One region of the Thalassotalea sp. PLHSN55 genome, then DNA from elsewhere that is predicted to be linked to it. Evidence: predicted binding sites of a transcription regulator. Region 1 holds the regulator's gene; each other region holds the start of a gene.

Region 1 (10,642 bases):
GGTATAATTATTCAGAATAAACGGCATGCGTTAGCATGCCTTTTTTATATGTAAAATCATGTGGTTTTACTATAATAAGTCAGCCATATGAATATTAAGATGGAGTGAGTAGTGCGAGTTTATATCACCTTATTTTTTCTGATTATCTTATTTGCTATTGCCTTTATTTTCGGCAGTCAAAATGATCAATTATTATCGCTTAATTACCTTATTGCCCGCGTTGAAATGCCTGTCGCTGCTGCGGTAAGTTTATTTACCTTTATTGGTTTTATTCTCGGATTGTTGACCGCTCTTCTGTGGAAAATGGTTCGTGCTGTGCGCACAAAAAAAACAAAATCTTAATTATGAATACTTATAAGGCTTCAAATACCCTATGTTAGAACTTCTGTTTTTATTATTACCAATCGCCATGGGTTACGGTTGGTTTATGGGCCGCAATAGTATTAAGCAAAATACGCACTCAGTTAAGCAAGATTTATCAATTAAATACTCAACAGGCTTAAACTATTTACTTTCTAATCAGCAAGATAAAGCCATTGATTACCTTATAGAAGCGCTAAAAGTCGAAGACGATACTGTTGAAGCACATTTTGCTTTAGCGAATCTTTTTCGTAAAAGAGGCGAATTAGATCGCGCTTTAAAAGTTCACGAACACTTAGTACGTCAGAAGCACTTACAGAATAAAGAAAAACAACAAGCCTTGTTTGAATTAGGTAAAGACTTTTTAAGTGCAGGTCTTTTTGACCGCGCTGAATCTATGTTTTTAAAACTGCTTAAATCTAAACAATTCGGGATGAAATCCATTACCTATTTAATGCAAATCTACCAATCTACCAAAGATTGGCATCAAGGTGTTGCGTTAAAAAAAGCGATTGTAAATACCAAAGATAAAAAGCTGATGCACACTTTGGCAAATTTTTACTGTGAGTTAGCTACTACAGCTTTTGATGATGAAAAGTACATTGAAGTATTAGAACTGCTAGAAAGTGCCTTGCAGCTTGATCAAAATTCGTGTCGCGCTAATTGGTTAATGGCAAAGATATACGAAAAGCACGAGCAATATGAACAAGCATGTAAATGCTATCAAGATATTTACGTTCAAGATAGTGAGTTTTTCCCAGACGTAATTGTCAAAATGCATGCGTGTTATCAACACTTAAATGCTGAAGATGAATTTTATAAATTTATTCGAAAAGTGTATGAAGAAACGGCTAGCAGCAGCACCTTAATTTGCTATGTTGATCATATCGAGTCAAAACACGGTACCAAAAAAGCGAAAGATTTTATGTTACCTGCGTTAAAGCGTCGACCAACTATTCGCGGCTTTAAGCATTTTATTCAAATGCAAATGACCGAATCGGAAAAGCACGAAGGCAATGAGCAACTCGACGTGATTAAAGAGCTGATATCAGCGTATATCAATGTTAAGCATCGTTATAGCTGCCGTACATGTGGCTTTAATAGCAGTACGCATTATTGGTCGTGTCCATCTTGTCACGACTGGGAACAGTTGAAACCTGTGCGTGGCCTCGAAGGAGAGTAGTGCTTTTTACTTTGCGCTATGCTCCAATTTCAGCGTCAAAAGTACTCATTGGTATTCACCAACTCCGTGCTTTTTCCTTGAAATTAGAACCATAGACGCTTAGTAAAAACTCACTACAGTTATAAAGAATTAAAGAATTAAAGAATTAAAGAATTAAAGAATTAAAGAATTAGAGGAATATGAAAGTGAATGATCCAAAAGTTGTTGTAGCTTTAGATTTTGATAAACAAGCAGATGCGTTAGCTTTTGTTGATAAAATTCAGCCAAGTGATTGTCGCTTAAAAGTCGGCAAAGAAATGTTTACTTACTTTGGGCCTGATTTTGTACGTGAGCTGGTTAAACGTGGTTTTGACGTGTTTTTAGACTTAAAGTTTCACGATATTCCTAACACGGTTGCTAAAGCGGTAACTGCAGCTGCTGAGCTTGGCGTTTGGATGGTTAACGTGCATGCCTCTGGCGGCTTAAAAATGATGGCAAAAGCGAAAGAAGCACTTGTGCCTTATGGTGAGAAAGCGCCATTGCTTATTGCGGTAACAGTACTTACCAGTATGGAAGAAAGTGACTTGATAGGTTTAGGTATTACTAAATCACCTGCTGAGCAGGTTAAACATTTAGCGGCGCTCACTAAGCAAGCGGGCTTAGATGGTGTTGTTTGTTCGGCTCAAGAGGCTGAAATGCTAAAAGCAGACCTAGGACAAGATTTTAAATTAGTGACTCCTGGTATTCGCCCAGCAGGTAGTAACGTAGACGACCAAAAGCGTATTATGACTCCAGAGCAGGCAGTAAATATTGGCGTAGACTATTTAGTGATTGGCCGTCCGATAACCAAAGCTGATGACCCACATGCGGTCTTACAACAGATTAATCAATCGCTAACTAAATAACTAAATAAATTAACGTATAAGAAATATAAAGCCTAACTACTTACGGTAGTTAGGCTTTTTATTTATGTGATTTCCAATATCCGATATTAATTTTTTAATCGTAATCTAACGGGGAAATGTAACCTTCTGGTTTAAGTGCTAATACATCACAATTTAACCTATCAATAACATGCTCTGCAGTATTACCAATAAAGGCCGCCGATATTCCTGTTCTACCTACAGTTCCAAGTACGACGAGCTCTGCATCTAGTTTGTTGGCAGCATTTTCTATTACGTCTTCAGGTAAGCCTTCTTCAACGGATACACGCTCAGGAGCAATATTAAAGCGCTGAGCGTGCTCTGTCATCGCTTCTTGATGGTGCTTGAGCATGGCATCATTGTATTCAGAAGAGTTAAACTCAGGAATTTCAATGGCAATATTAACCGGAGTACCCGGAAATGAGTTAATTAGATGAACTTGCGCTTTGATAATTTTAGATAAATTAAGGGATTCTTCAGTGATTTTATCGTTAAGTAACTGATGCTCTTCTTCATCACTTCCTACGTTGATAGCTGCAAGAATTTTACCATTTTCTGGCCATAAATGATCTTTAACTAATAATACCGGACAAGGGCATTTACGTAATAAATGCCAATCTGTTGGTGTAAATATTACTGATTTGAGTTTATCGTGTTGATGAGTACCTTTAACAACGATATCAAAGTTATACTCTAGTACTTCATTGATAATCGACTCAAAAGGGCGGTTGTGCCACACCACTTTGCTTTCAATAGTGAGGTTACCGTCATTTAGTGCGTCTATGGCAGTGTCAATCCATTGTAGTTTATCTGTGATCACAGATTGTCTCATGACTTCACGCTCGTCTTTTGACAGCATTGTGGTCATTTCATAGGAAAAGTCAAAGATAGATAAAAATGCAGTAATGCTAGCGCCTGTTTTTTTCGCAAGCTCTATCGCGCGTTTTAGCGCTTTTTGTTCATCTGTGGTTGGGTCGATAACTACAAGAATTTTTTGATATTTTTCCATCATTTCACCTTGGCAAAAATTAACGCTTAATTACAGTTTAATAGTGCCTTACCAGAAATGATAGTATTTTGTTTTATATCAAGTTTATAGTGATAGTTAGAAAATAATTAAACAAGTGTTTAAATTTTAATTAGGAAGGGGAATCAGTGGGTTGCTAGCCTATAGGCCAGCAACTTCATTGAGTTTGGTAATATCTAAAATGGTAATAAGTTTACCGTCGATTTTAATTAAACCGCTTTTGTGAAAACGGTTGAATAAACGGCTAATTGTTTCAACGGTTAAACCAATATAGTTACCAATGTCACTTCTAGTCATTGATAAACGAAATTCAACTGACGACAAGCCTCTATCGTGGTATCTCGCACTTAATGCACTAATAAAGGTTGCTAAACGTTGTTCAGCATTTTTACGATTAAGCAGTGTAAGCATTTCTTGATCTTCGCGAATTTCATTACTCATTAAACGAAGAATTTGCTTTTTAAGTTTCGGCATACTGTTAGATAACGTATCTAACGTGTTGTAGGGGATTTCACAAACCATTGATGTTTCGAGTGCTTTTGCAAAACTAGGATGCTCTGATTCGGCAATCGCGTCAAACCCCAATAAATCACCAGCTAAATGAAAGCCCGTAATTTGCTCTTCACCTTGTTCATTTACCGTAAAAGTTTTAAATGTGCCTGAACGAATAGCATACAATGCTTGCATCTTTTCGCCATCTTGGAAAATTTGCTCACCTTTATGGATAGGACGTTTACGGTCGATAATTTTATCTAAAACGTCCAACTCTTTGTCATTAAGGGAGAAAGGTAGACATAGCTCACTGATACTACAGTTTTGACAATGAATGTGTTGTTGACCTGAACAGTGACGATTTTGCATAACTACCTAAATAACTTAGCATCAAACTTATTGACTAAGATCATATTAAAACAATTGCCTATATGCAAACGATATAGTGAAAATTCCATACAATATTGTAACTAATGCTAATGCTTTTCTAAAATATGTATTTTTCAAGATGTTTTTTATATTAAAAAAACCAAATGAAACCGTTAAAAGCGCTGGTAATGTGCCTAATCCGAAGCAGAACATGATAAATGCGCCCGAAAAAGCACTATTGCTAGCTAATGCCCAGGTTAAGGTTGAATAAACCAAACCACAGGGCAGCCAGCCCCAAATAGCGCCTAATAAAATCGCTTTATTTGTGCTATCAACTGGAAGGATTTGTTTACTTAATGGTGATAAGTAACGCCAGATAAATTGGCCAAATTTTTCCAGTTTACTGATCCACATAAGCCATTGGCCAATATATAAACCAAGTAATACTAAAAATACGCCGGAAATCAGGCGTAAACCAATTACCGGCACGCCTATATTTCTAACGGCAATTGAACTAGTAAAACCGACAATAGCGCCAATTAGACTATAGGAAAGTATTCTGCCTAGGTTATACCCTAAAACTAAAGACGCTTTAGGTTTTTCGCCAGGGATCGCTGAAGTTAATAATGAGCTAATACCACCGCACATGCCTATGCAGTGACCTGAGCCTAATAATCCGATAATGAAAGCTGATAGGTAGTCTAATGGCATGTTAATCATTGTTCGATTCGGTAGGCTTGGATTCAGCGGCTTTTTTATCTTTACCTTCTTCATCAAACAAGATGCTCATGCCTTGCTTTTCTAAGTCATCGAATTGCTCTGTTTTTACTGCCCAAAAAAATAAATAAATACCGAGGGCTGTTAATAAAATAGCAATAGGGATCAGAACGTAAATGATGCTCATTTTTTTAATAACCTTAGCGAGTTAGTAATAACAAGTATTGAACTTAACGACATGCCGATAACCGCCATATAAGGCGTAATAAATCCTGCTACAGCAAGCGGTAATACTATGGCATTGTAGCCAAATGCCCAAAGGTAATTTTGCCAAACAATTTTTTTAGTTTTAATGGCGGTTTTTTGCAATTGTTCAATTGAAGCGAGTTGATTATTCAACAAAATAACATCTGCGCCGTTTTTGGCGATATCGGTACCGCTGCCCATTGCAATTGCGATATGTGCAGCGCCGAATACCGGTGTGTCATTCACACCATCGCCTACCATAGCAACCGTATGCGATTTTTGTCGCTCTTTGAGCAATTCCATTTTATCAAGCGCGGTTAAGCCACTATGAGTTGTGGCAATGTTAAGCGCTTCTTTTACGGCGAGACAACCTGCCGCATTGTCACCAGATAACATTAATGAACTAATATTTTGCTTGGTCAAATAATCGAGCAGGTCTTTTGCATCTTCTCTAATATCATCACGTAACGTAAACGATGCAATGACTTGTCCATCCTGAGTCAGTAAACATTGTTTGTTTTCGTATTGAGACAGTTCACTTTTATTGAGTAGCCAAGTAGGTTTACCAATCGCAAATTTCTGATTGTTAATTAGGCCCGAAACCCCGCAACCGGGCTCTACCGTTGGCTTTTCACACTGATAAGAAAAATCTCGATATTGGCTAAACGGTTTAGCTAATGGATGTTGAGAATGACATTCAAGTGCTGCGGCAATTGCTAGCAATTGTGCTTTTGTAAATTGTTCATCAATTACATCGACATGCACAATGGTAAACTCGCCGTTGGTTAATGTACCTGTTTTATCAAATGCCATGGTTGAAATTTTTGGGATTGTTTCCATTACATGAGCTGATTTGATCATGATACCGTCTTTATTTAACCGTGTGGTTGCACAAGTTAAGGCGGTAGGTGTTGCTAATGACAACGCGCAAGGGCAGGTAGCGACGAGTACAGATAGCGTGATCCAAAACGCTTCCTCTGGCATATGTTGATGCCAATAAAGAGCGGTACAAATTGCGGTAACTAAAATAACGGCAACAAAATATTGGGCAATTTTATCTGATAATTTGGCAATTTTGGGTTTATGAGCTTGAGAATGTTCACTTAAACGAATCAGCTGGCTTAAAAATGAATGGCTACTTATTTGCTTTACTTCAACAGTTAAATTGCCATCACCGTTTACGGTACCAGCAAAAACTTTTTCACCAATCGATTTCTTAACGGGGAGCTGCTCTCCAGAAAGCATAGACTCGTTTAGCTGACTTTTACCTTGTAAAATAGTGCCATCTGCAGGCACGGTTTCACCAGGCTTTACAATAACTAAATCATTTTCCTGTAGGTTTTTAGCCGCAATATAGTGCTCTTCATCGCCAGTGTCTGTTGCGACAATTTTTACAGCCGTCATTGGCATAAGTTTCAATAAATTTGCTGATACTTCAGCGGCACGTGAACGCGCTCGAAACTCGAGAAATTTACCGATAAGCAGTAGAAAAGTGAACATAGAGACTGATTCAAAATACACTTCTCCTTGTTGAGTTACGGTTGCCCAAACGGAAGCACAAAATGCTAAGGAAATAGCAATAGAAACAGGTACATCCATAGATAAACGTTTTATTTTTAATGCATTAACTGCGCCTTTGTAAAAAGGAAATGCACCATAACTCACAATAGGAAAGGTCAGTAACATACTGGTCCAGCGTAAGTAGACCAGAATGGTTTCAGACATGCCAGAGAACGCGCCAAAATATAATCCGGTAGCGATCATCATTACTTGCATCATTAAAATGCCGGAAATGCCTAAACGTTTGATGAAAACCTTGGCCTGTTTTTTATTATTTTCTTCAACGGCATTCGCTTTAAAAGGTAGCGCATGATAACCAATGTGTTCTAAATGGGTTAGAATTTCACTTAAGCTAATGGTGTCGTTATGCCAACGCACTGTTGCTCGTTGTGTGGTTGCATTAACGTTAATTGCAATAACGCCTTCAACTTTGGCTAACTGCATTTCAATTAGCCAAGCACAAGCTGCACAACTGATACCATCGACAGTTAAAATTGTTTCTTTATATGCGTCTGTCGTATAGGTGAATTCGTTTTGCAGGTTTGCATCATCAAGCAGTTTATTCTTTTGTAATTGTTCAGGTACTAGCGGTGTGCCTTTTGTCGCTGGCTCTGTGCGGTATTGGTAGTAATCCGTTAAGCCGTTATCGACAATCGTTTGGGCAACTGCTTGGCAACCAATACAACACATGTTTTGTTGCTTTTGGAAAATTTTAACCGACAAATTGATGCCGTTAGGCACCATTTCGCCACAGTGGTAACAATTTTGTGCCATTAATTTGCTTCAGTAAGGTTAGGAATAATTTCGATAAAGTTACTTTGAGGTAATGAAATTGTATTTTGAATTTTCCATGTATTTTCAAATGACGATACTGTAATACGCCATTTTCCCGTAATAGGTTGTTCAAAATGATGACGAAAGTTACCGCTTCCATCAGGTGTTAACGCTAAATAAAAATCGTTTTTGGCTAACGTAGGGTGGTAAAAATTAACGTTTAGCATAGGAAATATTTTTTCAATGCCTGTAGGCTTGATGATTAAGTCTTGACTTTCTAGCTTCAATTCAAAGCGCATGCCTAACTTTTGGGCCAGTTTTACTTTATTTACTTCTAAATTGATGGCTTTGCCTTTTTTGTAATAATCGCCGACAACCAAAGTATCTGGGTTGGTATTTGCGATAATTAAGGTGGCAATCCCTGCAACAACTGCAGTAAGAGGCAAAATAAATACTAACCATGCCCAAGGCTCTTTATACCATGATGTTTTCATTACAATTCACACTAAGAAAATAGGGCGCCATTATACTAATATATTGGCTTTGAACCAAGTTAAAGCCGTATAATTTAGCCGATTATATTGTAAAATTTACGTATAAAAAAACCCTGTTAATCGCTTAACAGGGTTTTTAAATTAATCTTAAATGATTACATTATTTTTGCGATAAGCTATAAACGTAAGCACTGATCAAGTGAACTTTTTCTTCACCTAAGATGTCTTTCCACGGCGGCATAACACCAGCACGACCGTTACGAATAGACTCTTCAATTACACGTTGTGAACCACCGTATAACCAAATGTTGTCAGTTAAATTTGGTGCACCTAAAGGTAAGTTCATTGCTAAGCTACCTTTACCATCTGCGCCATGACAACCAGCACAAAGACCAAATTTGGCTTTACCAGCTTCTGCAAGGTCTGGGTTCACTGAGCGACCACTTAAACTAATCACGTAAGCTGCAACTTCTTTAACACCTTGTTCACCGCCTAACGCGCCTTCCCAAGCCATCATACCTGTTGCTTTACGACCGTTTAAGATACTTTCTTTAATCGCTTCAGGTGTACCACCATATAACCATGCATTGTCGGTTAAATCAGGGAAGCCTGTTGTACCGCTAGCATTTGAACCATGACATTGTGAGCAGTTTTGTAAAAATAAGCGTTGACCTATTTTTAACGCGTCTTTGTCAGTTGCAAGATCTTCGATGCTGCGCTTGGCAAAAGCTTCAAAGATAGGGCCGTATTTAGCTTCAGCAGCGTCCATTTCACGATCGTATTGTACGATAATGCCATTTTCTCTTGCTGCAATCATTTGTGCTTTTGAATCAGCTAAGCTAGTAACATCTTGGTTTGCACTTTTCCAATTTGTTACACCTTTCCAGTCGCCTAAGCCATAAATGACAAAGTAGGCAAAACCCCAAAGGATAGTTAAACCAAAGAACCAACTCCACCATGAAGGTAAAGGGTTATTTAATTCTTCAATGCCATCGAAAGTGTGTCCCATTGACTCACCTTCTTTAACACCAGCGAAGTTCTTTAAACACCATTTTAGTAGAAGTGCACAACCTACTAAAGTACCGAGTGTTAGAACCCAAATCCATATATTCCAGAAGCTAGACATTATTATTAGTCTCCTGTTTGCTTGTTTTTTCGTTGTGCTCGTTTTCAAAAATTGAGTTAGCGGCATCATCAAAAGAACTCTTACGTTTCTTATTGAAAGCCCAAACAACAATAATTAAGAACAATGCTAAAATTACTAGGGCAATTAGCCCTCTAAGCGTTCCGTAATCCATATTATTTCAACGCATGACCAAGTGATTGCAAGTACGCAATAAGCGCATCCATTTCTGTTTTACCTTGCACGGCAGCTTGCGCGCCAGCAACGTCTTCTTCAGAATATAATGGAATGCGTTCACCTTGTTCATTTTTATGCGAGCGGTTTCTAGTTAACCAGTTAAAGGTTTCTAGTTTCTTCGCCGTTAATTCACCATCAAGAGTTGTTTCTTCTAACCACTTGAACGATGGCATATTCGACTCAGGCACAACTGAACGAGGGTCAATTAAATGAGCACGGTGCCAATCATCACTATAACGACCACCAACACGGGCTAAGTCAGGACCAGTACGTTTTGAACCCCATAAAAATGGATGTTCCCATACTTGCTCACCGGCAACACTGTAGTGACCGTAACGTTCTGTTTCAGCGCGGAAAGGGCGGATCATTTGACTGTGACAAACGTTACAACCTTCACGAATGTATATGTCACGACCTTCCATTTCTAGTGCTGTATATGGACGTAGGTTATCAACAGGCTCTGTTGTTTCTTTTTGAAAGAATAATGGAGTGATTTCTACTAAACCACCAATACTGATAGCAAAAATAGTAAAAATTACGAATAAGCCAATATTCTTTTCTACAGCTTCATGTTTATTAGTCATGGTTAACTCCTAAGCTGCTTCAACAGCTTTAAGACTATTGTCTTTTGCTGCTATTGTTTTGAACATGTTGTAAGCCATTAAGATAAAGCCAGCTACAACTAATACACCGCCTAAGAAACGGATGAAGTAGAACGGGTAAGATGCTGTTAAACTTTCAACGAAGCTGTAAGTTAACGTACCATCTGTATTTACCGCGCGCCACATTAAACCTTGCATTACACCAGAAATCCACATAGCGACAATGTATAAAATAATACCTGCGGTATGGATCCAGAAGTGAATGTTGATAAGGCGAATGCTGTACATACGGCCTTGGTTAAATAAAATTGGGATCAAGTGGTACATTGCACCAATTGAAATCATCGCAACCCAACCTAAAGCACCAGAGTGAACATGACCTACAGTCCAGTCAGTGTAGTGAGATAAAGCGTTTACAGATTTAATTGCCATCATTGGACCTTCAAAGGTCGACATACCGTAGAAAGATAATGAAACAATTAAGAAACGTAAAATAGGGTCATTACGTAGTTTATGCCATGCGCCAGAAAGCGTCATAATACCGTTGATCATGCCA
Region 2 (10,642 bases), on a different contig from region 1:
TTTACCGCGTTAAGAAATGAAATTTTAGACAAAACCGCCAAATTGGAAAAAGTGGCAAAAAAGCGTGGCATAAATATCGTGCCCATCGGCATTTTACCAACGTTAGAAAAAAAGCACCTTAATGTGAATTACATGACCGACAGCACCCGCTATCGCTGTTTGGCTAACTACCTTTATCAACAACGTGGTGAAGCATTTAAAATCAATATATCTGGTGAAGAAAACTTATCAGTAGATTTTGACGATATCTGCGCCGAAGGTGCAAATACCTCTTTTCAGGTGCACATGATGACCAAGCCAGCGTTGTTTTGCCAAACATTTAATGCTGCCCAGCTCACTCTTCCTTTAGTGACCGCCATTGGTGCCAATTCAGCGATATTTCTGGGCAAAAAATTATGGCATGAAACACGTGTAGCTTTATTTAAACAATCGTTAGACATTCGTCTACGCGATAAAGTCGCGTGGCAAGAGCCCCCAAGAGTGAACTTTGGCCACGGCTGGCTACGAAATGGCCCGTGGGAATTATTTGCCGAGTCTGTTGCCTTATATCCTCCGGTGATCCCCGAAGTGGTTACAACGAAAAATGAAGAAAATTTGGCAAAACTCGACGAATTAAATTTACATATGGGCACGGTGTGGCCATGGCATCGCCCTGTTTATGACCATCATAATAATGGCCATATTCGCATCGAATTTCGTGCTATTCCTGCTGGGCCAACCAGTTTAGATATGGTTGCAAATGCGGCATTTGCTATAGGCCTTGCCGCAGGTATGGCAGATAACATTCAAAATTACCTTGCTGTTATGCCATTTAAATATGCCGAATATAACTTTTATCGCGCCGCTCAATCAGGGCTAGACGCTAAAATTTTATGGCCTCTTAATAACCCCTATAAATTAGAAGAAGTTGCCCTAACAGATGTTATCAATGCACTTATTCCTATTGCCAAACAGGGCTTAGCGAGCTTAGGTGTTGATAACGAAGAAATTAACCAATTTATTCACATTATTGAACAACGACTAAACCGCCACATTAACGGCGCTATTTGGCAACAAAACACTTTAACTTATTTAGAGCAAACGATGGACAAAACATCCGCTTGTCGCGAGCTTGTTAACTTATATATAACTAATTGTAGAACGTGCCAACCCGTTGCTACATGGGAGCAAATATGGACATAAATTTCTCCGCGCTTGATTACCTTAAAGATCCAAGCAGCCAACAACTTAAAGAAACGCCTGAGCAATTTTTATTGTCTTTATCTGGGCCAACAATCATTGACATCACAGGTAGTGATCAAAGCCGTTGTCGCGTATTAGTTACGCTTTTACATGGTAATGAGCCCTCTGGTTTAATTGCCATGCATCGTTGGTTAATTGAATACAACCAAGCCAATAGTCACTTATTAATGCCTTCAACGAATATGCGCTTTATTATTTGTTCGATAGAAGCGGCTAAATCTCTGCCTTTGCTTAGCACCCGTTATACGGTAAATGGCAAAGATCTTAATCGCTGTTTTGGCAGTAAAAATAACCAAGGCTTTTACCAACGAGCTAACCTTATTGAAAATGCAATCCGTGAAGTAAACCCCGAGGCCATTGTCGATTTGCACAATACCTCAGGCCGTGGCCCGGCATTTTCAGTTTGCACCCAAAGCAGTGACGATAATGTGTCACTGACCTCACTGTTTTGTTCAACCATGATTTTATCGCACCTTAGCTTAGGTGCATTAATGGAGCAAAAGTTTAACTGCCCAACTATCACCCTTGAATGCGGCGGCAGCCAAGACAACGAAGCACACGAGCTCGCTTATGAAGGCATTAATCGCTATTGCAGCTCTGAATTAATTCATGATTGTCATCACAATAATCCGGTAGAAATTATTCATACACCACTGCGTTTGCAGTTAAAGTCGGGCGTTGATTTAACTTATGCTGATAAAAACACAAGCGCTGATGGTGTTATTTTAAAATTCGATCTTGAAAAGTTTAATTATGGTATTGCACAGCGCGGTCAATCGTTCGGTTGGATAAACGGCTGTGGTTTAGAACATTTAGAATTGGTTGATGCCGATAAAGAAGACGTTATCACCGATTACTTTACGGTACTAAATAATGAACTGATATGCGCAACTAATATTCGCGTATTTATGGCAACACCCAATAAAAACATTGCCATTAATGACTGTATTTTTTATGTGATTAAACAACGTGATATTAAAAATACCAAAATACCCGACATTGATTATTTTGTTGGCACCTAAAACTTAGCCAATGAAACATCAACGCCAAAAGATAAAAACAAGCCGTAAAAAAGCCCGTTAGCTAATCGACTCACGGGCTTCTCGGTCTTTAACGACTTAATTTAAATTTGTGATTATTCTTGTGCTGGAATTGCGTCACCTTGAATGAGGAAGTTATCGATATAGCCATGTTGTGTTCCTTTGTCTTCAGCGCCATTACTATTAAACTGGATCCAAAGTGTTTTTTGATCATTGGCATCTGCTGGCAATAAATGCTCTTTTTTAACAAAAACTTGTTTTGCAACACCGTCAACATCATTACTAAAGCTGTCGATTTCAACCCAGTTTATGCCATCAATCGAGTAATTCGTTGTATATTTTAAACCATCAATTAAATCTTTGGCCGCGATATCATAGTACAACTTTATATTTTGCTGTCCTGTGGTATCAAAAATAGCGGCATGGTCAGCACCATTTTTTGATCTTAAAGACGTAGTACTTGAAATAGTTTCACCGCCATTAACCGCTTCCACCGCATCACCACTGTGATCCACTTTTGATGGTATAGGAGCTAACGCAAATCCATTTACGTGACTCTCAGCGATATTTGCCCATTCAGCTGTTAATGTTTCCATCAAATTAAGCCCCGTTGAGGCAACTTTTCTAATACGAATTTTTTCATTGCCTTCAGATACATCATTGGCAATACCGTCGGTAACCGTTAAATTTAGCGTATAGAAAGCATCACCTGCCAAATTACCGCTGCTAACTGTAGCTATTTCTTCTTCGGTAGGTTGACGTAAAAGTACAATATAACCGTCAGGCGTAACATCAAATAAGTCACCTTTACCGCCAAGGTCATCACTTACTAATTCAAAAGTTAAGCTACTGTTGTCGTGTCCATCAGTTGCACGTAATGGCATTGACGAGCCGACAATTCCACCGATAGCTGCGGGTAAAATATCCTCGGCAAATTGCGCGTGAGTAATATTTAATACGGCGATATCTTCTTCGCCATCGTCGTTATTGGTTACTTTTATGCTAAATGTATTAGGGTTGTTTTCATCATAAGCAAATACGCCCGCTAAACCACCTTCAGCATCAATTGTTAACCAATCAGGTCCGGTTAATTTTTCAAATGAATAATTGTCAAAAAATGACGCAATATAATCACCAAGGCTATGATTGTGCTCTGAAAATTCAGCATCAATTACGCCACCATTTTTCACTATGGTATCTTCGGTAAAACCAAAGAAAAGCTTATCAACAACTAACGTAAATTCCTCGGTAATGGTAAATTCGCCATCAGAAACACTCACTTCAAAACTATAATCACCTGGTACATCGGTAACACCCGTTAATTGGTCACCATCAAGCGACAACCACCCTGGGCCGCTAACTAGTTCATAGGTTAACGCGTCACCTTCAATATCGGTTGCACTTAATGTTGCAGCATATTCAACAGTTTGGATAGCGGTTAACTTCGATACAGTTAAATCAGTTGGCCCTTGGTTTGGATCAGAAACCAGCAAATTAAAGCTTTGCTCAATAACATGTTCACCGTCGGTCACTGACAAAGTAAATGCGTAACTACCTGCTGCTGGTATTACACCTGTAAGCTTGTCACCCTCAAGCGAAAGTAACGGTTCGCCTTCTACTTCTGGGCCATCGACAAGTGCAAAGGTTAATGGGTCTTGGTCTAAGTCTTGCGCAGAAACCACAGCTTCAAATGGCTGTGAGGTAATACCGGTTAAATTGGAGACCTCAAAATTATCTGGCGCGCGATTATGAATAACAATATTGATTACCGCACTTCCTTCAACATATTCGCTGCCGTCAAAAACACGAAACGTTAAGTCTGAACTACCCAAGCTTTCTAAAGGAGGTGTGCCAGTAACGGTGCCGTCTAAACCCACAACAAGCCAGTCTGGCCCTGATAATTTGGTATAAAGCAATTTATCTTCGTCGGCATCGGTTGCAGAAATCATAGCATTAAAAGGCACTAACTCGCGGCCGTCGGTATTATCAATCATAGGGATTGACGGCGCACTATTGGCATTGGCATCGTCGTCATCGTTGAGATCACAACCCGATAATAATAGGCATGAACTCATGGTAGCGAACATTACCGCACGTGAGCATTTTTTTAGTTTCATGGTGTTGTTAATAATTTGCATAAAGTGACCTTGTGATTTTTATAGTTTTTCACATATTCTAATATTAATTCACATATTTATAATATAAATAACACACAAGAACAAGAGTAAGCATATTTATTTCATCATAAATAAATAAGCGATTGTATTTATAGGAATTTATATTTTAAGGTTTTATCTAATTGTACAATTTAAAATACAATTAGGCGCGAAAGGTGATTTAAAAGAAATTGAAATAGAAATTAGATGTGACGGTGAAAAGTAAAATGCACTAACGTTTGAAAGCTAGTGCATTAAAACAGTGTTTAGGCTTATTTACCTAGGTAAGAAGAAAATCATAAAAGTGCAAAATAGCGTTATAACCACAAACCATTTAACAAAAACACCTAGCATTCGCCTTTTGTCATTCGGATGTTTTTTGGCAAGCGGCATACCGCAGCTCAAACATTCAGAGCGACTATCTTCGTTTTCTGTTTGGCAATATAAGCACGGGATCTTATTCATATAGCGTTAATACTCTTTATTTGTCTTAGTATGAAAATACAAGCTCACATGAACTATTGATTAGTTAATTGATGATACAACTGCGGCAATTTTATTGGCAATTGCGACGGCTTTAACAACACCGTATACGAGCCACTACCAAATATATAGGGCAAGTAATCCTCAGCTTCTTGATCAATTGTTATGCAAAAAGGTTTAATACCCAAACGCTTAGCTTCAGCAATCGCTTGATGGGTATCTTCAATGCCAAAGCGACCTTCATAATGATCTATATCGTTCGGCTTGCCATCCGTTAAAATTAGCATTAGCTTTTGAGACGACTTTTGTTCGGCGATTATTTTAGTTGCTTGGCGAATAGCCGCGCCCATGCGGGTATAAAAACCAGGGCGTATCGATTGAATTCTGCCGCGCACATCATCACTGTATTTTTCATTAAAGTTTTTTAGCATCGAAAAGCGCACATTTTGACGTTTTACTGATGAGAAGCCATACATGGCAAAGTTATCGCCAACCGCGTTTAATGCTTCGCCAAAAAGCATCAAACTGTCTTGAACAACGTCGATAACGCGATTATTGTCGTCTAAATGCGCATCGGTCGACATAGAGATATCCGCTAACAATAAGCAAGAAAGGTCGCGGTTATTACCACGAAAACTTTGAAATAAGCCCCGCTCTTGTGTCGGCGAAATGGTGCTTTCAACATGAAAGTCTAACCAAGAGGATAAATCTAACTCTTCACCTTGCGGTTGGGCTTTTAGCCAATAGCGCACACTGCGTAATTGTTCAAATTGCGCTTGTATGGTTTTAGAAATTTTTCGCAATCTTGCTGGTAGCGGTTTTGCCGTGGCATCTTTGGGTAACATTGGCTGAAGCAAGACTCTGTCTTCAACTAATCGATGAGTTTTGTAGTCCCACTCAGGCAGTTTAAGCCCCTCGCCCATTGGCGTGTCATCTTCTGATGCCGACGGTAAGTCCATATCAATTTTAATACGGGCACTTTTTTGATTTTGTTGTTGCGATAAGGTTATTTTGTCGAGATCTTCAACGATACGTTGATTATCTTCGTCATCATCGTCGCTATCGTCACTGCCGCGATCCATTTTTGCAAATTCACTCCAAGAAAACATGCTCTCTAGGCGAAAGATCATCATACCACTGCGGCTTTCCGGTGAATCGACACGCTCGGCTTTTTTGCGACTGGTTTCACTTTTTTTACTGCCGCATACACTTTCTTGTTGCTCAATTTCATCTGGATATTCGGGCATCAAAATCTCATCAGCTTGCGCCGAAGGATAGAGCCACAAATAAACCGCTCGAGGGGCGAAATTAACTACAGGAAATTTCGTAACTGAGCCTGGTTCGAGCACGGCTTGAATAATCGCATTTTCCATAGCCTGCTCTTCGGCAGGCATTTTTGAAACATCGATACGACTTTCTACAAAAGCCTTAGCAAGCCGCTGATATCGCACTTGCAGTGCAGGATATTTTTGTAAAACATCAACCACTAACGCTTGATTATCTATCGCCCAATGTTTAAATTTTTGTTGATGATTGGCCGCAAGAACGGCTAACCAAATATATAAATCGCGGTTAAGTGATTCCGTTGGCAAAACGGCTAAAGATTCAGGTAAACGTAAGCTTTCTTCATCTTGCCATGCCAGACTAAATTGTTGATTATGACCTGAAATTTTCTGTAAGAAGCTGCGGCGCTCCAAATATTCTCTTGGGCTTGCGGCTTCAACGCGCTTAAGTGGGTCTCCGCCTAACGCTCTAAAGACAACGCCTATCGACTTACTTACCTGATTAAAATCGACTTTAGCGTCAAAATAATCTGTACTGGCTTTTCGAGTGATAAACCTATGCCAAAAACCACCAACCCACTCTTCCATTTCAACTCAAAACTGTAAAAACATGATGCATGCATAATAGCAAGGCCATAGTTAAAAGCTGTGATTTAAATCAATATCTCGCACAATGCTCAACATTTGGGTTACCTGCGTTTACATTATTGGTTCATACTAGGAGGAGTAAAGCTGCAGTTGACTGGTTATACGAATAAAATAACTGTGGGGTTTAGAAATATGAATAGTTTAAGAAATTGTTACTTGCTTATTTATTAATCAAACAAACTGTGCAATATTCGTAACTTACGCCCCGTAATGTCATCAAAAAAATAGTTTCTACTCGCTAGCCATAAGGAATATGACCATGCAAATAGACAAAACATTGCTCGTGCCACACAGATACAGCACCCGATATTCTAAAATAATATCAATTGTGCTGACCACATCAGTACTATTTAGCTTGTGTTCTTTATTTGTTTATCATTACCAACAGAAAATTGAAGAGCATCAACAAAGCTTGCAATTTATTAAAGCACCACAAGTTAATGATCTCTATTTTTTAGACTTTCGATTATTAAGTACTAATCAAGTTGCCAATCAACGCTATAAAATTGCCAAAGTTGTTGCTATTACCGGCAATATTATCTCATTGCACTATGGCAATACTTTCTACCCTCACCATAATACCTTGCTAAACAGCGTTAGCTCTGGACAGCTAGAATTAGCAAACTACTTCAGCACTGACATTTATAATTTTCGCCATCAAGAAATTGAAAATATGTTTGCAAGCAGTGCTATTTACGCCGCTAAACGCCCAAGTACCACGCTAATAACGATTACAAAAGAGTAAAGAAAGTAAGCAAAGTAGCACCTGAATTTGCGTTATTGCCGGTTTTTAATCAAGCATAGCTGATGCACAGTCAGTCTGACTTTTGGCTGATTAACTTTTGGCTGTAAAACGATTTCCTAAACACCACTTCCCAGAAGCTACTTTCTAAAAGCTTGATAACGCACGACATCATCCGTACATGTTAACCATGGTGCTTTTGAGCGTACAAAAATATGCGCATTCACCGTTAGCTGACAATCAAGCTGGTCAAACACCGCCAACGCGACTTCAATGGTATTGTCTTGTCGATTGTAGCTCGACTCAAAGGTTAAACTCGCGCCACAACACGAACAAAATTGTCGCACGGTATCATTCTCGGCTCGGTATTGGCTTAAGTATTCCTGCCCTCTAAGCCAAGTTAAATCACTGTTGTTAACTTCAGCAAAGGTAGAAAATGCAGCGCCATGAAATTTTTGACACATAATACAATGACAATGAGCAATATTGGTTTGAAATTGCTTAACAGAAAAGCCTATTTTTGCACATAAGCAGCTTGCGGTATTCGCCATCATCAGATCTCAATTTATGCGGTTATAGTATTCAACTTACTGCACAATAATGAAAAATACTAGTCGTTGATGTTGCCAGAATGAGTATTAAGAAAAAGTTGAAAACAAGCGCCTGAAAGCTCGCGACTATTACTGACTTTTAATTGTGCTTGATGCCAATCAATGATCTTGCGCGTAATGGCAAGCCCAAGCCCATAACCGGCAATCTTTTCATTATGCTCGGCACGTGAATATGGCAGAAATAATTCATCCACTTCTTTAATATTAACCCCTAAGCCATCATCTTCAATTTGCAACACTAGCTGGTTACCATGCTGATACAGCGAAATTACCACCAACTGGTTTGAATACTTAATGCCGTTATCAATCAGGTTTTTAATGGCGCGCGCAATCAAACGTTCATCCACTTCTACTAATAAGTCGCTTTGACAATGAAAACGTATGGTTTTAGACGAGTACTGCCCAAGCAATTCCATATAATGCTTAACCATTGGCACAATACTTTGCTCTGTTAAATGTAAGTGCGGCACTTCTTGGTCTTGTTTTGAAAACTCAAGGTATTCGTTAACGAGGCGATTAAGTTCATCAATATCTTGCTGTAGCAGTACTTTAGTTTCTTCAACATTAGTTTCATCTAGCGTTGCCAAAGAAAAGTTTAAGCGCGATAAACTGGTTCTTAATTCGTGAGATAAGGTACTGGAAAGTTCTTTTTGCAAGGCAACTAATCTCGATATTTTTTTGATCATCCAGCAAAAGGAATCATTGACTGGCTGAAAATAACGGGATTTAGGTAACCTTAAGTGATGTAGATCACGCGATTTAACAAAACCTTGTGCGGCAAATTTGAGCTGATACATATCGTGAAAAATAGGATATAAGCCGATAAAAATAATCGCCGCCAGCATTAAATAAAAGCCACTGGTATACCAAGAATTATCGAGAATGGGCTCAACGGCAACGGGCCCAAAACGCATAATATAGTTGGCGTTAAGTTTTTTATAAAAATAATCGCCATGTTTACCGGCAACCACAATCACTTGAAAGCTTTTAAGTTGCTCAACAATCGTGGTATTGGCGGCTACATCTGAAAATTTAATGATCTGAACATTAGTAAAAGGTAACGGCGTCGAACTATTACATTGATATTGTTGGCAATATTCCGTGACTAATTGCGGCATGTAGTCAAAGTCAATTTCGATATTATTTTGCTGACGTTGATACTGAAGAAAGCAGTAATCGACACTTACGATCAAAATAAAAAAACTTAAAATAACCAACAAGTAGTAGCGAAAAAAGCTTTTAAACACGATTAGGCTCTGGCACTTAACATATAGCCTTGTCCCCAAGAGGTGCAAATTTGACAATTAAGCCCAACATAGCTTTCTAATTTTTTACGTAAACGGCTAATGCGACCGTCAACGGTGCGATCTAAACCGTCGTATTCTCTACCAACTGTATTGACAAATAAAAACTCGCGACTTAATTGCTTTTCTTTATGTAAGGCTAACAGCCACAGTAAATCAAACTCATAGCGTGATAGCTTTATTGGTTTATCATCAACCGTTGCAATGCGAACATCGTTACATATGTGTAAGTTTTCAAATTGTATTTGGTCACTATGGTGTCGACTTGTTGATTCTGGCTGTTTACGTTTAAGGCAGGCCCTCACTCTTGCAAGTAATAATTGTGGGTCGACGGGTTTGCAAATATAGTCGTCTGCACCGAGTTCAAAGCCTTTTAATTGATGTTGCGTATCAGATAACGCCGTTAAGAAGATATACGCCCCTTGAAAGTTTTCTCGAACCAATTGAATAATTTCGAATCCGTCAGTGCCCGGCAACATCACATCACATAAGATTAAGGCAAAATTATTGCTCGCCACTAAATGTTCCAGATTGTCGCCATTAACAAAATGCCTAACGATATAGCCATTGGCGGTTAGAAACTTAACAATAGATTTTGCTAACGCTAAGTCATCTTCAATTAATAAAACTTGATTACTACTGCACATCTAAAAAACACTCCATAAACGTCGACGTATTTTCCGGTAGTCTTGACCTAGCACTTCAATCGCAACATGTGCGCTGATATCTTGCTGACTACCTTTCATGACAAATTCCTTGCCCTGTTTTAACGACAGCGTAATTTCACTGTGTCCTTGTTGACTGTCTTCAACACAAAACAGCGGACTTGATTGCCCTTTTTCATAAACACAAAAAGAAGATTTATGGTCAAGCTGCCAATTAAAAATAAATGCTTGCTGACAAGGGCTGTTTTTATCAACCAAACAGGTTGTTGGGGAAATTGAAAAATAAGGCTGGGCGTAAACCGAATTAGCGCTAGCGAGTAAGCTAAAACAAAGGCCAATTAGGGTTAATATAATGTTCCTTATCATAGTAACAGCCATTAGAAGATATGCTTAATGCCAACAAAATATGAACGGATATTATTTTTTACAATAAGCGGACTATTGCTAATACTCGCATCTAACCACTCA
Region 3 (10,642 bases), on a different contig from region 1:
AGGCGCAACAGGTTTCTTCGCTATTTTTAAATCGTTCAGATGTGATTGTGTTAGACATTAATATTTTTAAATATTTTGTCAATCAAGATCAAACCGGCAGGTTTTCAAAACCTTATACCATTCATTATTTATTTGACGAAACCAACTATTCAGCGGGCTTTCGCGACCCTCAAATCAAAGAAAAGTTTGACCAAGGCATAGCAACACTGAAAGCTTCGGGTGAATATAAAAAAATTCTCGACCGTTATATTGATTAAACTGTCACGTTCTTAACGTGTTGTGTTTTTAGTACTATATTTCTAGGATGAATGTTTTGTAAATTAATCAAATACCTATTGCTCAAACATAATACAAAGATCAATAGCCCCTAATAAATGGAATTTAAATAAAATGGAATTTAAATAAAATGAAATTACTTCAAACCCTTCTGGTGTCTTTGTGCTTCTTTATGCCTACTCCTTCTATTGCCGGATCAAACCTTGTATTTTGTGATAGCTGCAATATGTCAACACAGCAAGATGTCGCCGAAAGTATGTTGACGGTAGCTAGTAATGAGCTGTTAATTTATAACAAAAATACCGAACAGTTGACAAAGTGGGCGATGAAATCACGCAAGAACAGTGAAAACTACCACGAGATTCGCGCAAAATTTTATAACCAATATGTCGTTCAAGTTAACTTGACAGCAGCAGAAGATAGTTTAAAAACAGCGATAGACTCATTGAATCGACAATATAAGTTTGACCTTGAGAATGAGCAAATGAAGGAGAGCATTACTTTAGAACACCCAATATTAACTGATGCAACTGACGCTATTATTACCCCAAAGGCTTATATAAAAGCGGTTTACAATAAGCTTGTCGAACAAGAAAGATGGTATAGATTACAGCAAAATATTGACCAATTTCAAAAGAAGAAACAAGATGCCAAGGTGAAAACCGCAGCTATCCCCTCAGCTTTATCAGCAACATTAACAAAAGGTCTTGGCTCAAAAAATTATTTGATTCATATTGCGCACCCTAATAAGACAAGCGTGCGGTTAGGTATTGATACCACACAAGATATCAGTGATAAGTATTATAAAGCCATGTTCTATGTTATTGCTAAAGATGCACGTAACCAAACCATACCTGAAGACAAATCAAGCCTAATTGCTAATGCAGATAAGACGTATGATGGCAATGATTCTGATATTTTTGCTCTGGCCGATTTTATTCAGCGCTTCGAAGGTGTTTCTGTTAATGAGGTGTGTGCAGAAAGAACCGCGCTTAGCTGTCAAAACGGTGGGCGCAGAATTAATAGTAAAGGGAAGTTAAGCTATGACGTTATTTGTTCACTTGGACAGCAAAACCTTTGTAATTAGATCTAGGGTCTGTTGATCTTTGATGTTTAAATTAAATGCTTTTTGATCGCGGCGCAAGCAGCATTTAAACGAATCCGTAGGACAGCGTTTATTAACCATTTCTACTTCGTTGCCCCACATGGATGTGGGGTAAGGTGACTTTGCAGGAGCATAAAGCCTTTATCGCCTATTAGAGTAGAACAACTACACAACATAGGCTCTGCCTTGTATAAAAGGCTAATAAACTGCTGCAAAAATAATTAGCAAAGATCAACAGACCCTAAGTTAATTTAAAAACTTTGAACTTATTGAGAAAACACCACTCTTACTTTACAGAGTGTTATCCCTTAGTGTTTCATGTTTTTTTAGCGCGTTTGATTAAACGCGCTTTTTTTTGCCTAAATTTTGGCGATAGAAAGGATTAAACTTAATTAAACGTTAGCAATAAATATCGCCCGTTGCGGGGCAGGGTAACCTTCAATGGTTTTACTGTTATCGTTCGGGTCTAAAAAGTCTTGCAACGATTCTGTATCAATCCATTCGGTTTTGCGTTGTTCATCAAGGGCGGTAACGTCAGTATTTACCATACGCACATTATGAAAACCGCAGCGCTCTAGCCATGCGCACATCGCTTTTCCACTCGGCAAAAACCAGACATTGCGCATTTTAGCGTAACGCTCACCCGGCACTAATACGGTATTTTCATCGCCATCAACGATCAAGGTTTCAAGCACCAATTCACCGCCTTTGGCAAGCTGTGCTTTTAATTGATATAAAAAATCAATCGGTGAACGGCGATGGTATAACACGCCCATGGCAAATACGGTATCGAAAGCCTTTAATTCTGGTAAGTCTTCAACGCCAAGTGGCAGTAAATTTACGCTTGGGTCTTGCACAAAATGTTGCACCGCTTGAAATTGCGTTAAAAATAATTGCGTCGGGTCAATGCCAACCACAAATTTTGCGCCAGCACCGCGCATACGCCACAAATGGTAACCACTGCCACAGCCAATATCTAATACGTAGCGGTCTTTTAAATTACTAATGTGCGGTACTAAGCGATCCCATTTAAAATCTGAACGCCACTCGGTATCTATATGCAAACCATGAATATGGTAAGGGCCTTTGCGCCATGGTTTAAACTTTTTAAGCAAGTTTTCTAAGCGTTTATATTCACCGTCATTAATATCTGCTTTTTCACCAACGACAACCCCTTGACTTAAATCGACACTCGATGGGCTTGTTTTGGGTAATGCCGCTAAGGTTTTTTGCCACTGGGCAAATTCACCATGCAAATTATGTTGTTGCCAATGGCTTAATTGCGCTGGCAGCGTATTTAACCAATGGCTAAGTCGATTGGTGGCAATTTGTTGATAAAACGTATTGAATGAGGTCATTTGATCGCTATTAAAGAAAAAAAGTTAAAACATTGAAACCAAGGAGTCACATGATTAAAGCCGGCATGGCTTAGTCGTTGTTGATGCGTTGATAACGAGTCTGGGCGCATCACATTTTCAAGGGCAGTGCGCTTTTGGGCAATTTCCAATTCACTGTAACCATTGGCACGTTTAAAGTCGTGATGCAGGTCAATGAGCAGTTCGTTACAGGTATTGTCTTCAGCGGTAATTTTTTCAGACAATAGCAATAAGCCGCCAGGTTTTAATCCGTCAGCTATGGTGCTGATCAGTTGCTGACGTTTGGCAGGCTCAATAAATTGCATGGTAAAATTTAACACCACCATAGAGGCATTTTGTATTTTAGTTTGTAAAATATCACCTTCTATTATTTCTACGGGCGTTTCGCCTTTAAACGCATTTACGTGAATTTTACAGCGTTCAACCATAGCGGCTGAATTGTCAACGCCAATAATTTTTGCATTGTTAGCGCTTATGCCGCGGCGCATGGCAAGTGTTGCTGCGCCCAACGAGCAACCTAAATCGTATACGTTTGAATCATCAGTAACAAAGCGTTGGCTTAGCCTACCTATGGTATCAATAATGGTATTGTAGCCGGGAACAGAGCGGCTGATCATATCAGGAAAAACTTCAACAACTTGCGCGTCAAAGGCGAAGTCTTTGATCTGTTTTTGCTGATTTGAAAAAATTAAATCGGGTTCTGATGGCTGCATAAAAGGCGTTTAAAAAGTAAAGCAAATAAATTGGCGGCTATTTTAACTGAAAATGACCAAACAAAGAAATGATTCTATACACACTCGAACAGTTAAATGCCCAGAAATATCGACAGACCAGTGACATTATTCGCTATTGCTATATAATGGCGGCAATTTTTTATCCTATTAAACAACATTGTTTTATTAGGGTGTGTTCAAGTTAGAATTTCAAGGCAAATATTCATGCGAAGTATTTATTGTGGTGAGGTAAACGAAGCTCACATTGGTCAAGAAGTTACACTTTGTGGTTGGGTAAACCGTCGTCGTGACTTAGGTGCGGTAATTTTTCTCGATTTACGTGACCGCGAAGGCATAGTGCAAGTAGTTTACGATCCAGATTTACCCGAAGTGTTAGAAAAAGCCAATACCTTGCGTAATGAATTTTGTGTGCAAATTAAAGGTAAAGTTCGCGCACGTCCAGAAGGGCAAGTGAACAAAGACATGAAAACCGGTGGTATTGAAGTATTAGGTTTAGAGCTTAATATTTTAAATAAAGCAGCACCTTTGCCACTGGATTCAAACCAAAAGAACTCTGAAGAGCAACGTTTAAAATATCGTTATTTAGATTTACGTCGCCCTGAAATGACTGAACGTATGCGTTTTCGCGCCAAAGTAACCTCTGCTGTGCGTGAGTCAATGGAGTCACAAGGCTTTTTAGACATTGAAACGCCAATTCTTACTGCGGCAACGCCAGAAGGTGCGCGTGACTATTTAGTACCAAGCCGTACGCATAAAGGTCAATTTTTTGCTTTGCCACAATCACCACAATTATTTAAGCAATTGTTGATGATGTCGGGCATGGAACGTTATTACCAAATCGTAAAATGTTTCCGTGACGAAGACTTACGTGCTGATCGCCAACCAGAATTCACGCAAATTGATATTGAAACATCTTTCATGAGCGCTGAAGAAGTGATGGGCGTGACTGAGAAAATGATCCGTGAATTATTCATCAAAATGCTTGATGTTGATTTAGGTGAATTCCCGCGTATGCCATACAGCGAAGCGATGACACGTTTTGGTTCAGACAAGCCTGACCTGCGTAACCCATTAGAAATTACTGACGTTGCTGATATTTTAAAAGACGTAGAATTTAAAGTATTCTCAGGCCCAGCGAATGACGAAAAAGGCCGTGTTGCGGTGATTAACGTACCACAAGGCGCAGCGAAATTTTCACGTAAAGGCATTGACGAATTAACCAAATTTGTTGGCATTTATGGCGCCAAAGGCATGCCATGGATGAAGGTTAACGATCGCGCTGCTGGCCTTGAAGGTTTGCAATCGCCAATCTTAAAATTCTTAAGCGAAGATGCGGTTAATACCTTATTAGATCGCGTTAACGCACAATCGGGCGACATTATTTTCTTCGGCTCTGACAACTACAACGTAGTAACCGAATCATTGGGCGCACTTCGTTTAAAACTGGGTGAAGACTTAGATTTATTACAAGGTGAGTGGAAACCACTTTGGGTTGTAGACTTCCCAATGTTTGAAGAAATCGACGGCCACATGCACGCGCTTCATCACCCATTTACCGCACCAACCAACCTAACAGCAGCAGAGTTAGAAGCAAACCCAGTTGGCGCATTATCTGATGCATACGACATGGTCTTAAACGGCTGTGAATTAGGCGGTGGTTCGGTACGTATTCATAACCAAGACATGCAAGCGGCAGTATTTAGAATTTTAGGTATTAGCGACGAAGAAGCACAAGAGAAATTTGGTTTCTTACTTGAAGCTCTAGAATACGGCGCGCCACCACATGCAGGTCTTGCTTTTGGTCTTGACCGTTTAGTGATGTTAATGACCGGCGCTAGTTCAATTCGCGACGTAATGGCGTTCCCGAAAACAACGACTGCGGCATGTCCGTTAACGAATGCACCAGGTCATGCAAACCCTGATCAATTAGTTGAACTGGGTATTGCTAAAATCGTTAAAGAAGAAAATAAAGAAGCTGACAGCGAAAGCTAATTCCTTTTATCGCCTAAATAAGCAGAACAATTTAAAAGGTAAAGCCAGTAAAAGTATTTTTTACTGGCTTTTTTGTTGCATTTTATCTGTACCTGCTTTGTCGAAAAATACTCAAAAATTTACAAACACCAAACAAAACTATGCGTTAATTAACGCGTTTCCCTCTTGACATTTTCCGCGCTAATTTAACGGTTTTTAGCCGAAAAATCCGGTATTGCTTGCTTATTGCACCACCTCAACAAACCTTGATCTAGATCAATAACTCATTTGTCGTATTCTCGTCTAATACACCGCATCTAGTGTTGCGTATTTTTAAAACTACTATATTTAGTGTTTTTGTTTTATTAAGTAATCTTTAGTAACACTGTCGTTATAATGATAAATAAGGAATTCTTAGTGAAACCGGTAGTGATTAAACGCGATGGCTGTCGCGTAGCCTTCGACATTGCACGCATCCAACAAGCAATCATCAGCGCAGCAGAAACGGTTGCGGTAATAGACAACAACTATGCGTTAGATGTTGCCGAAACTGTGTTCTCTCAGTTCAAGGATGTTGAGCAAGTTGAGATCGGTCAAATTCAAGATATGGTTGAAGATATTTTGATGTCAGGGCCACACCGCGAAATCGCTCGAGCGTATATTGAATATCGCCATGATCGTGACATTGCCCGTGAACAAAGTAGCCAACTGAACAATGATATTCGCGGCCTCATTGATCAAAGCGATGCCAGCATTTTGAATGAAAATGCCAATAAAGACAGCAAAGTCATACCTACTCAGCGCGATTTACTTGCCGGTATTGTTGCTAAACATTATGCCAATAAGCACATTTTGCCGCGTGATATTGTTAGCGCGCATCAGCGTGGTGAAATTCATTACCACGATCTTGATTACGCGCCATTTTTCCCAATGTTTAACTGCATGTTAATTGATCTTGATGGCATGTTAACGCGCGGCTTTAAAATGGGAAATGCGGAAATTGATACGCCAAAATCCATTTCTACCGCGACTGCGGTCACAGCGCAAATTATTGCCCAAGTTGCCAGCCATATTTACGGCGGCACGACCATTAACCGCATCGATGAAGTACTTGCCCCGTATGTGAGCGCAAGTTATGAAAAACATTTAACTATTGCCCAAGAATGGGATATTCCAAACGCGGAAGTATTTGCTCGTGCGCGCACGGAAAAAGAGTGTTACGACGCGTTTCAATCACTTGAATACGAAGTAAATACCTTGCATACCGCTAATGGTCAAACGCCTTTTGTTACCTTTGGTTTTGGTTTAGGTGAAACGTGGCAGTCACGTTTAATTCAGCAATCGATTCTTGAAAACCGCATTGCCGGTTTAGGCAAGAATAAGAAAACCGCGATTTTCCCGAAATTAGTGTTTGCCATTAAAGATGGCCTAAATCATAAAGCCCAAGATCCGAACTACGACATTAAACGCTTGGCATTAAAATGTGCGTCAAAACGCATGTATCCAGATATTTTAAACTATGAACAAGTGGTGAAAGTGACCGGTTCGTTTAAAACGCCGATGGGTTGTCGTAGCTTTTTATCAACCTATGAAGAAAAGGGTCAAGAAATTCATGAAGGGCGCAACAATATTGGTGTTGTTAGCTTAAACCTACCGCGTATTGCAATAGAAGCAAAAGGCGATGAATCGGCATTTTTCAGCTTACTTGATGAACGTTTACAATTAGCACGCCGCGCGCTTGATACTCGTATTGCTCGCTTAGAAGGGGTTAAAGCTCGTGTTGCGCCAGTACTGTATATGGAAGGTGCTTGTGGCGTGCGCTTAAAAGCCGACGATAATGTTGCGCAAATATTTAAAAACGGCCGCGCTTCAATTTCACTGGGCTACATTGGTTTGCATGAAACCATTAACGCGCTTTATGGTGATGAAACTCATATGTTTGATAGCGAAAGCTTGCGCGTAAAAGGGCTTGAAATTATACAATATTTGCGTAATGCAACCGACAGTTGGAAAGCGGAAACCGGCTATGGTTTTAGCTTATACAGCACGCCAAGTGAAAACTTATGCAGTCGTTTTTGTAAGCTTGACGCCACTGAATTTGGCGTAATGAATGGCGTTACCGACAAAGGTTACTACACCAATAGTTTTCACCTTGATGTTGAAAAACAAGTTAACCCGTATGACAAAATTGACTTTGAAATGGCTTACCCAAATGTGGCTAATGGCGGTTTTATTTGTTACGGCGAGTACCCGAATATTCAACATAATGTTGAAGCGCTCGAAAACGTTTGGGATTACAGCTATAGCCGCGTGCCATACTACGGTACCAATACGCCGATTGATGAATGTTATGAATGTAACTTTACCGGCGAGTTTGACTGTACCAGCAAAGGTTTTGTTTGCCCAAGCTGTGGCAATCATAATGCTGAAAAAGTGTCGGTTACCCGCCGCGTATGTGGTTATTTAGGTAGCCCAGATGCTCGCCCGTTTAACCACGGTAAGCAAGAAGAAGTAAAACGTCGCGTTAAGCACATGTAATTGGGCAGAGCTTTAAAAAGGCTCACTGTTTTACAAGTTAAGCAGTCATCGTTTTACATGGCTGCTTTTTTATTTTATTGGTGAATACGGTAAAAAAGACGCTATGCACTTTCATAAATACTATCCGGTCGATGTGGTTAACGGGCCCGGCACGCGCTGTACCTTGTTTGTTTCAGGGTGTGAGCACGCATGCCGTGGTTGTTATAATCAATCAACGTGGCGATTAGACTCTGGCAGCCTTTTTACTGAAATCCAAGAAGATCAAATTATCGCTGATTTAAATGATACTCGCATTAAACGCCGAGGTTTGTCGTTATCTGGCGGAGACCCTCTGCACCCAAGCAATACGGCAGACGTGTTAAAGTTAGTTAAGCGGGTAAAAACAGAATGCGTGGGCAAAGATATTTGGCTGTGGTCAGGCTATACGCTTGCTAAGTTGAGTGCTGATCAGCAAGCCATTGTTGATTTAGTTGATGTATTTGTTGATGGCAAATTTGAAGAGAAACTAAAAGACGCCAAACTTATTTGGCGCGGTAGTAGTAACCAAGTTATTCATCAACTTACCGAGTAATGTTTATCGCAACTGTTTTGATAACTGGTTAATTAAATAATCAACCTCATTATCGGTTGTATAAAAATGCGGTGACAAGCGCATGCCTTGTTCGCGATGATCAAAACCAATATTTACCTCTTTTAAGCGCTCTATCATGGATTGATGTTTATCTTTAAAATGCAAAATCAACGTGCCGCTCGAGTGAGATAACTTTTCAGGTGAAACAATAAATTCATCATTCACAGCTGCCCTTATTCGCTTTTGATGAGCACGATTAATACCATTTATTGCCTCAACCCCTAATAGATTAATTTGCTCAATGGCAAAGGCGGCAATTGCAAAAGGCGCGACACTGGGCGTTCCACCCCAAAACCTTAAGGCACTTTGGTGATATTGAAAGTGATCACCATCAAACTCAAATGGGTTTTGATGCGAAAACCAACCAACATCAACTGGCTGGCATTGAGCAAGCTGTTGCTGATCTACCCACAAAAAGCCTGCACCAGAGCCACCGCACAACCATTTAACCGACGAACCGATAATAAAATCAGCTTGCCATGTTTTAACATCTATCGGCTGTACGCCAATGCTTTGTGCAACATCAACAATCGACGTAACTTTTTGATGTTTGCAAAGGGTGGTGATTTTATCGACGGGAAGTTTTAAGCCATTATTCGATTGCACATGGCTAATAAAAGCAAGTGCCACATCATCTTGAATATACCTTTGCCAGGTTTCAATATTAACCAAATCCGCTGCCAAAGGAATGCTTTTCAGCTGGTAACCGAGTGATTGTGCTTGTTGCAATACAAATGCCATTGAAGGAAAGTCAGCTTGGCTATATAAAATGACTGACTTTGTAGCATTAGGTTTAGGTAGCGAAAATAACACCTTAGTTAACGCACTCGATAAATTAGTTTGTGGGCATAACTGATCTAGGTTGCTATTTAATAGCTTGGTTAATTGCTGACGAAAATTGTCGATAACCGCTAACCATTTTGGCCAAGGCTCAAGGTTATTTTGCCATGTGTCAAAAAAGGTATGGTCAAAATTTTCTTTTGCGCCTTTAAAGGGCAAACCTACTGAATGGCTTAAAAAATAATGACGGTGCTGCTTAACGCTCAGGTGCTCAAAGGTTTTCATCGTAATACCTAATTAACCCTCTTAGTTTTTCAATATCTTGAAATCTGCTTGGAATATCCTCACGTTTGGCTGCGGTTCGTAAATCTTTTAACTTTTCTAATGAAGCAAGTAGTACAGGCAAAGGTGGACCACTGGCGGTAATATTTTTTAACGCAGCGGGTGATTCATTAACCGACATTTGTTTTATGAATCGTTCCACTAATTGCTGATGATGTTGCGTGGCCGCTCTGCCATGTAGTTGGCAAACTTCCAAAAAGAGTTGTGCATTGTGCTGAAACCAGTCGCTATCGACTTGTTTTTTATTGGTCGATAATAATGCATCAAGCAAGCTTTGTTTGCGCATACAATCGCGCAATATGGCTTGCTCTTCGGGCATCATAAATAAAAATTTGTCGACCAATATTTGTGAGTAGTAAGGATCTTGCCCTTGGCACAAACCTAACAGCAAATCGATAGCATTAATGCCGGAAAAGTCCCCCGCGTTTGCACCTCGATAGACATTTTGGCCGACGCGATAGGGTTTGTAATAAGGACGCACGCAATAGAAAAAGCGTTGTGGGTTTAAACACTTAAATAACATGTCGTTATGTTGTATAACTTCATTAAGAGCTTGCTTGGCGATGGTGAGCATTTCAGCAGCAAGTGGGTGAGAAATCCCCAAAGGTAACAACTTAATTAATGCGTCGGCACAGCGTTTATAGCCTAAAATACCACGGGTATTGTAGTCAATAAAAAGTAATTCATCGTCTAAACTGGTAAAGCTTTTAAACTCGCCATTCACCGCTAAATTGTGTGTGGTTAAATGGCTAGTGGAAAAGCGTGGCGTAACTCCAAGTGATGCGCCAATTTGCATTGCCAACGCAGAGGCTTCAATTAATGGCGACTTTTTTTCGCGCGAAGGTTCGGTTATTTCATGACGTCGACAAGCGGCCATGTAAATACCAAC

What was found. Region 1 encodes FNR, which switches genes on or off when oxygen is low (the NO sensors DNR and NnrR bind a similar motif). Its sites were predicted from a motif close to TTGATCTAGATCAA; they were not measured.
Region 2: a site for FNR is predicted at 6,853-6,866, ahead of ACRRSQ_RS11140 (nitric oxide reductase activation protein NorD). Genes of this name have one in related genera too.
Region 3: a site for FNR is predicted at 5,729-5,742, ahead of nrdD (anaerobic ribonucleoside-triphosphate reductase). Genes of this name have one in related genera too.

What each region holds. Positions count from the first base shown of each region.
Region 1 is NZ_JBPDIH010000012.1:61,169-71,810, reverse strand. It holds gene ACRRSQ_RS18690 (lipopolysaccharide assembly protein LapA domain-containing protein) at 112-342, shown strand; gene lapB (lipopolysaccharide assembly protein LapB) at 374-1,543, shown strand; gene pyrF (orotidine-5'-phosphate decarboxylase) at 1,723-2,427, shown strand; gene uspE (universal stress protein UspE) at 2,522-3,454, opposite strand; gene fnr (fumarate/nitrate reduction transcriptional regulator Fnr) at 3,614-4,333, opposite strand; gene ACRRSQ_RS18665 (sulfite exporter TauE/SafE family protein) at 4,379-5,053, opposite strand; gene ccoS (cbb3-type cytochrome oxidase assembly protein CcoS) at 5,046-5,237, opposite strand; gene ACRRSQ_RS18655 (heavy metal translocating P-type ATPase) at 5,234-7,630, opposite strand; gene ACRRSQ_RS18650 (FixH family protein) at 7,630-8,124, opposite strand; gene ccoP (cytochrome-c oxidase, cbb3-type subunit III) at 8,285-9,250, opposite strand; gene ACRRSQ_RS18640 (cbb3-type cytochrome oxidase subunit 3) at 9,243-9,422, opposite strand; gene ccoO (cytochrome-c oxidase, cbb3-type subunit II) at 9,424-10,068, opposite strand; gene ccoN (cytochrome-c oxidase, cbb3-type subunit I) at 10,078-10,642, opposite strand, start outside.
Region 2 is NZ_JBPDIH010000005.1:29,427-40,068, forward strand. It holds gene ACRRSQ_RS11125 (hypothetical protein) at 1-1,182, shown strand, start outside; gene ACRRSQ_RS11130 (hypothetical protein) at 1,173-2,264, shown strand; gene ACRRSQ_RS11135 (putative Ig domain-containing protein) at 2,378-4,420, opposite strand; gene ACRRSQ_RS11140 (nitric oxide reductase activation protein NorD) at 4,957-6,792, opposite strand; gene ACRRSQ_RS11145 (hypothetical protein) at 7,112-7,597, shown strand; gene ACRRSQ_RS11150 (GFA family protein) at 7,735-8,148, opposite strand; gene ACRRSQ_RS11155 (sensor histidine kinase) at 8,205-9,398, opposite strand; gene ACRRSQ_RS11160 (response regulator transcription factor) at 9,455-10,156, opposite strand; gene ACRRSQ_RS11165 (DUF3019 domain-containing protein) at 10,157-10,540, opposite strand; gene ACRRSQ_RS11170 (MipA/OmpV family protein) at 10,552-10,642, opposite strand, start outside.
Region 3 is NZ_JBPDIH010000004.1:75,481-86,122, reverse strand. It holds gene ACRRSQ_RS08995 (substrate-binding periplasmic protein) at 1-257, shown strand, start outside; gene ACRRSQ_RS08990 (hypothetical protein) at 407-1,363, shown strand; gene cmoB (tRNA 5-methoxyuridine(34)/uridine 5-oxyacetic acid(34) synthase CmoB) at 1,774-2,739, opposite strand; gene cmoA (carboxy-S-adenosyl-L-methionine synthase CmoA) at 2,736-3,470, opposite strand; gene aspS (aspartate--tRNA ligase) at 3,696-5,483, shown strand; gene nrdD (anaerobic ribonucleoside-triphosphate reductase) at 5,880-8,000, shown strand; gene nrdG (anaerobic ribonucleoside-triphosphate reductase-activating protein) at 8,104-8,571, shown strand; gene ACRRSQ_RS08960 (aminotransferase class V-fold PLP-dependent enzyme) at 8,575-9,696, opposite strand; gene ACRRSQ_RS08955 (PrnB family protein) at 9,683-10,642, opposite strand, start outside.